Regions from separate parts of the Rhizobium sp. 768_B6_N1_8 genome, predicted to be linked through region 1. Evidence: predicted binding sites of a transcription regulator. Region 1 holds the regulator's gene; the other holds the start of a gene.
What was found. Region 1 encodes PhoB, which activates phosphate uptake and scavenging genes when phosphate is short. Its sites were predicted from a motif close to TGTCATNNANCTGTCAT; they were not measured.
Positions count from the first base shown of each region.

Region 2: the regulator PhoB is predicted to act here: its motif matches at 2,290-2,306, upstream of AB8B33_RS22225 (NAD-glutamate dehydrogenase).

Region 1 covers NZ_JBPWPV010000001.1:154,633-158,835, forward strand. The annotation lists gene pstA (phosphate ABC transporter permease PstA) at 1-775, shown strand, start outside; gene pstB (phosphate ABC transporter ATP-binding protein PstB) at 790-1,605, shown strand; gene phoU (phosphate signaling complex protein PhoU) at 1,650-2,363, shown strand; gene phoB (phosphate regulon transcriptional regulator PhoB) at 2,495-3,178, shown strand; gene AB8B33_RS00775 (pyrroline-5-carboxylate reductase) at 3,375-4,163, opposite strand.
Region 2 covers NZ_JBPWPV010000001.1:4,374,704-4,378,906, forward strand. The annotation lists gene AB8B33_RS22210 (GGDEF domain-containing protein) at 1-567, opposite strand, end outside; gene AB8B33_RS22215 (carbonic anhydrase) at 660-1,301, opposite strand; gene pdxY (pyridoxal kinase PdxY) at 1,362-2,237, opposite strand; gene AB8B33_RS22225 (NAD-glutamate dehydrogenase) at 2,514-4,203, shown strand, end outside.

The DNA.
Region 1 (4,203 bases):
GGTTGCCTGGATGAATGAGCTGAAGGCGAGCGGTGCTCTCCACAAGACGTTCAACACCGGCCTCTTCGTCAACGGCAATTCCAGCCGTCCGGAAGCCGCAGGTCTCGGCGTCGCCCTCATCGGCTCGCTCTACCTGATGCTGATCGTTCTCGTGCTTTCGCTGCCGATCGGCGTCGCTGCCTCGATTTACCTTGAGGAATTCGCGCCGAAGAACAAGCTGACGGACCTGATCGAGGTCAATATCAACAACCTCGCCGCCGTCCCGTCGATCGTCTACGGTCTGCTCGGCCTGTCGGTCTTCATCAACTTCGCCGGCCTGCCGCGTTCGGCACCGCTGGTCGGCGGCCTGGTGCTGACGCTGATGACGCTGCCGACGATCATCATCGCCACGCGTGCAGCGCTCCGTGCCGTGCCGCCGTCGATCCGCGCGGCTGCCCTCGGCCTCGGCGCCTCGAAGATGCAGATGGTGTTTCACCACGTGCTGCCGCTTGCAATGCCCGGCATCCTGACCGGCACGATCATCGGCCTTGCCCACGCACTCGGCGAAACTGCGCCGCTGCTGCTGATCGGCATGGTCGCCTTCGTCGCCCAGGCGCCGAGCAGTCCACTCGATCCCTCCACGGCGCTTCCGGTTCAGGTCTACATGTGGGCCAACGAAGCCGAGCGCGCATTCGTGGAAAGAACCTCGGGTGCCATTATCGTCCTGCTCCTGTTCCTGATCGTCATGAACATGGGAGCTATCCTCTTGCGTCGTCGCTTTGAGCGCCGCTGGTAAACGGAGTAGAGATCATGAACATGTTGACGGAAGCTGCAGTTGAGAAGGCGCTGGACCAGAAAATGAGCAACGTCCCGTATAAGATGATCGGACAGGATGTCTCCGTTTATTACGGCGAGAAGCGCGCGCTTTTCGATGTCAATCTGAACGTCCGCGAAAACACCGTGACCGCCCTGATCGGCCCGTCGGGCTGCGGCAAGTCCACCTTCCTGCGGTCGCTGAACCGCATGAACGACACGATCGATGGCTGCCGCGTCACCGGCAAGATCACGCTCGACAGCGACGATATCTACGATCCTGACATCGACGTCGTCGAACTCCGCGCCCGTGTCGGCATGGTGTTCCAGAAGCCGAATCCGTTCCCGAAAACAATCTATGAAAACGTCTCCTACGGACCGCGCATCCACGGCCTCGCCAAATCCAAGGCCGACCTGGACCAGATCGTCGAGACGAGCCTGCAGCGCGCCGGCCTCTGGAATGAGGTCAAGGATCGCGTGCATGAATCCGGCACCGGCCTTTCCGGCGGTCAGCAGCAGCGTCTGTGCATCGCACGCGCCGTTGCCGTCAGCCCGGAAGTCATCCTGATGGACGAGCCCTGCTCGGCGCTCGACCCGATCGCGACTGCCAAGGTCGAAGAGCTGATCCATGAGCTGCGTGAAAACTACACCATCGTCATCGTGACGCATTCCATGCAGCAGGCCGCGCGCGTATCACAGCGTACGGCCATGTTCCACCTCGGCAACCTGGTCGAGGAAAACGACACCGACAAGATGTTCACCAATCCCGACGATCCGCGCACCCAGGACTATATCATGGGCCGGTTCGGCTGATTTTGGCGATGTGAAGCCTTCCCGATTTTCGAGGACAAAGCCCCATGGCATCGACACATATTTTTTCCGCTTACGATGACGATCTGAAATTCCTGTCCCGGCGCATTTCCGAGATGGGTGGTCTTGCCGAACAGATGGTCGGCGAGGCCGTCCGTGCGCTGGTCAACGGCGACACTGCGCTCGCCCAGAAGGTCATTTCCGACGACGTGATCCTTGATCACGCGGAACGCGAAATCAACGACAAGGCGATCGTCACGATCGCCCGTCGCCAGCCGATGGCCTCCGACCTTCGCGAGATCATGGGTTCGATCCGCATCGCCGCCGACCTCGAGCGTGTCGGCGACCTCGGCAAGAACACCGCAAAGCGCGTCATCGCCGTCCAGAGCACCGGCGTTCCGCGCAAGCTCGCCCGCGGTCTCGAGCATCTCTCCGAACTGGCGCTCGTCCAGCTCAAGGAAGTGCTCGACGTCTATACGACGCGTTCTGCGGACAAGGCCAAGTCCATCCGCGAGCGCGACGACGAGATCGACGCGATGTACACCTCGCTGTTCCGCGAACTCCTCACCTACATGATGGAAGATCCGCGCAACATCACGAGCTGCACGCATCTTCTCTTCTGCGCCAAGAACATCGAGCGCATCGGCGACCATGCGACCAACATCGCTGAGACGATCTATTACATGGCAACCGGCGCCCAGCCGGAGGGTGAGCGTCCGAAGGACGACAGCTCCAATACCGTCGGTGCGGTGACGGAGTAATCCGGACCTGCCAATTGCGTGCGCGCCCTGCGCTGGGGCGCGCAAAGGTCGCAGCCAATTCCAAGTTTCTGCATGGTCCGTTGCTTAAATCACCCCCGGTTTAAGGATCATGCATTAGGAGACTGACACGCATGATCCCAAGAGTTGCAGTTGTTGAAGATGAAGAGGCGCTGAGTGTGCTTCTCCGCTACAACCTCGAGGCTGAAGGTTTCGAGGTGGATACGATCCTCCGTGGCGACGAGGCCGAAATCCGGCTTCAGGAGCGCACGCCGGACCTGCTCATCCTTGACTGGATGCTGCCGGGCGTTTCCGGCATCGAACTCTGCCGCCGGCTGCGCATGCGGCCGGAGACCGAGCGCCTGCCGATCATCATGCTGACGGCACGCGGCGAAGAGAGCGAACGCGTTCGCGGTCTCTCGACCGGCGCGGACGACTATGTCGTCAAGCCCTTCTCCACGCCGGAACTCGTTGCCCGCGTCAAGGCGATGCTGCGACGCGCCCGTCCGGAGGTTCTCTCCACCGTTCTGAAGTGTGGTGATATCGAGCTCGATCGCGAAACCCATCGCGTTCATCGCAAGAGCCGCGAAGTGCGCCTCGGCCCGACCGAATTCCGCCTGCTCGAATTCCTGATGTCGTCGCCGGGCAGGGTCTTCTCCCGCTCGCAGCTTCTGGATGGCGTCTGGGGCCACGATATCTACGTGGACGAACGTACCGTCGACGTCCATGTCGGGCGCCTGCGTAAGGCGCTGAACTTCTCCAACATGCAGGATGTCATCCGCACCGTCCGCGGCGCGGGATATTCCATGGAAGCCTGATCCGAGTGATCGGAGGTCCAGACGGGTCGCTCGCTTGCCGGGCGGCCCGTTTGCTTATCTGGTGTCCTTCTGAAGAAACAGCGATGGGTAGGCCCGCCCTGTCCGTCGAGCTTGAAGCGACCTGTCTCGGCGAAGCACAGCTTCTTCTGGAAGCCGACACTAGGCGCCGAAAGCGAACTTCAAGAGGGTTTGCTTTCTACAGACGAATGCGTGCAAGAACTCGATCAAGAGCCTTTTGCAGAGCCACAGCGCCACCGAAATCGCGAAAGTCTTCGAGCACCTGTTCATTCAATCCGCCCTTGGTCGAATGCTCGCCGATGAGTTCATCAAAACTCGCGACAGGTTTCGAACGGGCAGCATGGGCGAGGCCGGAAAACAATTGACGGAGGTAGGCGTCGCCAGCCGTTCTCGAAAGCCCTTGGCTCTGCAGCCAGGTCGACGTCGCGTCCAGGATGCCGAAATAGGTGGCCATCAGGCAGCTCGCCACCGCGAGAAGTTCGAACTCAGGTCTGTTTTCAACCTGGATCGCCGTTCCGAGCGCCGAAAAGAGGGCGTGGGAAACCTCGTCGGGCGGGTAGATCGCAGTCGCGCCCTGAAGATCTGCGATGAACGGAAGTGGAATTGCCAGGCTCAGGCGAACTGGCTGATCGATCCACGCCAGCAGTTGATCCATTGGCGTGGCCGCGACGAAGCTGATGACATGGTGGCCCGGCCGAAATCGGAGCGAGCGGATGACCTCCTCGGCAATTTGCGGCCTCACCGCCACAAATACGAGATCGGATCGGTCGAGAACATCCTGGTTCCCCAAAGCGATCGACACATTCCGGTTTGCCGCCGCAAGGCGGGCGGCGACGCTTGCGCTGCGCGGTGACAGCACGATCGGTGTGTCGCGAAACGCTGTCTTGCCCAATCCGGTGACGACGGCCTCGGTAATCGTGCCCGTCCCGACGAACCCCATTGTCATCCGCTTTGGATCGATCTCCATTGGCACCCCTGACCGACTGTTTGCGCCGTGCTACTCCACG
Region 2 (4,203 bases), 4.2 Mb from region 1:
GATCAGCCGCTCACCGTAGTAGGTCAGCAGGATACTCATCAGCTCGCTGGATTTGCGCATCAACACGGGATCATGGATCCTCGACGAAAGCGACGAGACGAGACCAAGCTGCTTCAATCCGGCCTGACCATAGATATGAACGGGGTTGCCGCCTTTGCCGTAATAACCTCGATCGACCGCCGAACGCGCCGCAACGATACGGCTGTAAGCAAGGCGGAGATCGGAAAGCTGTGACTGCAGACCGAGATCAAGTGTTTCAACGGGCGGGAGACTGGCGTTGAAACGCGCGCGTTCGCTGTCGAGCGCGCTCCGCCTTTCCATCATGGCCGCCCTGGTTATCTCGTCCGGATTGTTGATGTAGGTTCGCGTCGCGACGAGTTCCGCCAGGATCTCATTGGCAGCAATCGATCCTCCACGAGCAAGAACATCGGCAAAGAGATGGTCATTTTCGAGCGCGCGGTACTGCATGAGCGAGGAGCGGATCAACACCACTCCTTCGACAATCATGAAGACGAAGGGCAGCAGAATGGCGGCTAGTACTGCCCTTCTGATATTCTTGAATTTCAGCACTTCGAAATTCATAACTGATCCACGCGCATATACCGCCTGCAAGCGCAGCTTAGTGGAATATCTTAAAAAACTGCTAAAGCGGTCTATCCCTAGATTTCGGGACGGATAAAATCGAGTGTCTCAGAATCCATCACCCAGAGCTCGCCGGTCGAAATGTCGAACCAGGCGCCGTGAAGCTCCAGCTTGCCCTCTTCTTCAAGCGCCTTGATATCAGGGAAAGATCTGAGATTGTTGATCGAATTGCGGATGGAGACCCGCTCCAGCGCAGTCTGCCGTTCGGCCGGCGTCATGACGTTGTTGCTGCCAATCTGTTCGGCGGCAGGGCGAACGAGCGACATCCAGCGGCCGATGAAATCACCGGATGACAAAGGCTCGGCATCGGGATCGAGGGCTGCGCGGATACCGCCGCAGCGGCCATGGCCCATGACAACGATATTCTTGACCTTCAGCGCCTGCACGGCGAATTCGAGCGCTGCCGACGTGGAATGGAAATGGCCATCCGGTTCATAGGGCGGCACCATGTTGGCGACGTTGCGGATGACGAAGAGTTCGCCCGGCCCTGCGTCGAAGATCAGCTCGGGAGCAGCGCGCGAGTCGCAACAGGCAATAACGAGCGTCGTCGGGTTCTGCCCGTTTTCTGCAAGCTGCCGATACCGGTCGCGGGCATCGGCATATCGCCCGCTCATGAAGTTGCGATAACCGTCCAGCAGGGAGTTGGGGAAGCTCATCATGTCTCTGGATTAGCGCGCGCGTGAGCCAAGATCAACTGCTGCGCTGCAAAAGCCTGAGACCTATTTTTTCCGCCGCTGGGCAGGATGGACCAGGTGACGCATCTGCACCATTGCCATGGGCGTCGAAAGACTGGAGGCATCGCTTGCCAGCATCAGCTCGTTGCTGCCGCGCTTGACAGCGCGCGCCAACACTTCGAACACGCTGGCGGTCGCCAGCTGCAGCGCCTTTTCATCCTCCATTCCCGAAAGCAGGCGAGAGAGAAAAAGGGCGGCAAGCAGGTCGCCGAGCCCATTTGGTGGGTTTTCAACGACACGGTGTTCGGCAAGCAGGGCATGCCTTCCGGAGAGATAGAGATTGCCGGTGCCCCCCGCCATCATCGGCACCGCCGATGTGACCAGCATGCGTGAGGGGCCGAGCGAAAGAGCGGCCTCCATGACCGCGTTGTTGTCATCGAGTGCCGCCCCTGAAAGCCAGGCAAGTTCGTACCGGTTCGGCGTTGCGAGCGAGGCAAGCGGTATCAGATGGTCACGGATCGCCTCGGCTGTCGCTTCCGGGACGTAGAGGCCGCCGAGATCACCCATGACCGGATCGCAGACATAGAGCAGCTCCGGATTCTTCTCGCGCAAGGATGCAACGAGTTTCGCGACGGAGCGGGCCTGGGCGGCGTTGCCGAAGTAGCCCGACAAGACGGCCTTGACCTCGCCGATCCATGGCGCGCGGATGAGATCGTCAATCGCCGCCTCGAAATCGGCATCGGCGAAGGTCAGCCGTGTCGAGCGGCCATGACCGGGATGCCAGGGCAGCACGATCGTCGGCAGCGCCCAGACCTGATGGCCGAGCGTTTCCAGCGCAAAGACCGCAGCACGGTTTCCAACCGACCCCCGCACGACATGGCTGGAGATGACGATGACTGCGCCCGCTGCGTTTTCCGACATGGCATCCGAATCCGAATTTCGACCGCCGTTGATGATCTTTTTGACGAGGCGCTGTCAACCATTCTTCACGGGAGCGTGGAAATGTGCGGCGGGACGAAAAAGCCGGATAAAGTCATTTCGCCGTCGATAGGCATAAAACGACCTAAAAGCTTTCGAAATCTCTCGCCAGCATAGCCAAAAAAGCACGAAAACTACTTTTCGAAGCGCTCTTTTAAGGATTCTTTCGAAGAACCTTCTGCTACCTTGCCCACATCAAAACAATCGGGGGGATGATCCATGGCCACCAGAAACAATCCAAAACGGGAAAAGCAGATCGAGAGCGCGCGCAAAATCGCGGCCGCGACCGGCGAACCCCATCTCGATCCCGAAATTCTCTTCGGCCGTGCCAGCGGCGACGACCTCGAACTCTACACGCCGGAAATGCTTGCGCTTTCCTCCGTACACTCGGCAGCCGAGCTCGGCGCCTGGAACGGCAAGGTGCCGCGCGTCAGCATCGACACGGTCGCCGATGTCACGCCCGATGGCGTTGCAATCTCCATTCTTTCGGTGACGGATCACAATAAGCCCTTCCTCTACGAATCCGTCATGGGTGAGGTGACCAGCACCTACCGCGACATCTACATGGCAGTTCATCCGATCCTGATCCTGGAAGACGGCAAGGCTCCGGAACTCTATTCCGCCGATGTGCCGAGCGACCCGGCAAAGCGGGTGAGCCACATCCAGCTTCACATTTCGCCTCTGAGCCCCTCCCAGGCCGCCGACCTGATCAAGCGGATCAAGGCAGTACTCGAGCAGGTAGAGCTTGCCGTTTCCGACTGGAAGCCGATGCTTGCCCGCGTCGATGAAGTGATTTCAGAGCTTTCGAATTACAACGCCAGCCGCAAGAAAGCCGACCGTGACGAGGCGATCGCCTTCCTGACCTGGCTGCGTGACGAGAACTTCACCTTCCTCGGCATGCGCGACTACGTCTATTCCGGCAAGGGTCCCGATTCCAAGGTCGAACGCGACAAGGGAACAGGCCTCGGCATTCTCTCCAATCCCGAGGTTCTTGTTCTGCGCACCGGTAAGGACGCCGTGACGACGACGCCGGAAATTCTCGCCTTCCTCGATGGTCCCGATTTCCTGATCGTCACCAAAGCCAACGTGAAATCCATTGTCCATCGCCGCGCCTACATGGATTATGTCGGCGTCAAGCGCTTCGACGCACAGGGCAACGTAACGGGGGAACTCCGCATCGTTGGCCTGTTCACCTCGACAGCCTATACGTCCTCGGCCACCGAAATCCCGCTACTGCGGTCCAAAATCGAGAAGGTGAAGGAGCATTTCGGCTTCGACCCGATGAGCCACTCCGGCCGTATGCTCGACAATACGCTGGAATCCTATCCGCGCGACGACCTCTTCCAGATCGATACGCCGCTGCTCGCGACCTTTGCAGAGCAGATCAATGACCTCGCCGATCGCCCGCGCGTGCGGGTGCTGCCGCGCATCGACCATTTCGACCGTTTCGTCTCGGTCATCATCTTCGTGCCGCGCGAGGAATATGACTCGATCGTGCGCGAACGCATCGGCGCCTATCTGAAAACCGTCTATGACGGCCGTGTTTCCGCCTATTATCCGGCCTTCCCGGAAGGTGGAGTGGCTCGCGTTCACTTCATCATCGGCCGCTCGGGCGGTAAGACGCCACGCATCCATCAGGCCAAGCTCGAGGAGACGATCCGCCAGATCACCGCGCGCTGGGACAGCCGCTTCGAGATGCTCGCCGGTCCCAAGGCGCCGAAGCTCGGCGTCAGCAACGCCTTCCAGGAAGCCTTCACGCCGGATGAAGCGGTCGGCGATCTGCCCGACATCGCCGCATGCGCCGCCGGCGAGCCGATCCGCATCGAATTCTACTATCGCCAGGACGATGAACGCGGCCGCATCCTGTCGCTGAAGATCTTCCATAGCGGCGAACAGCTGCCGCTGTCGC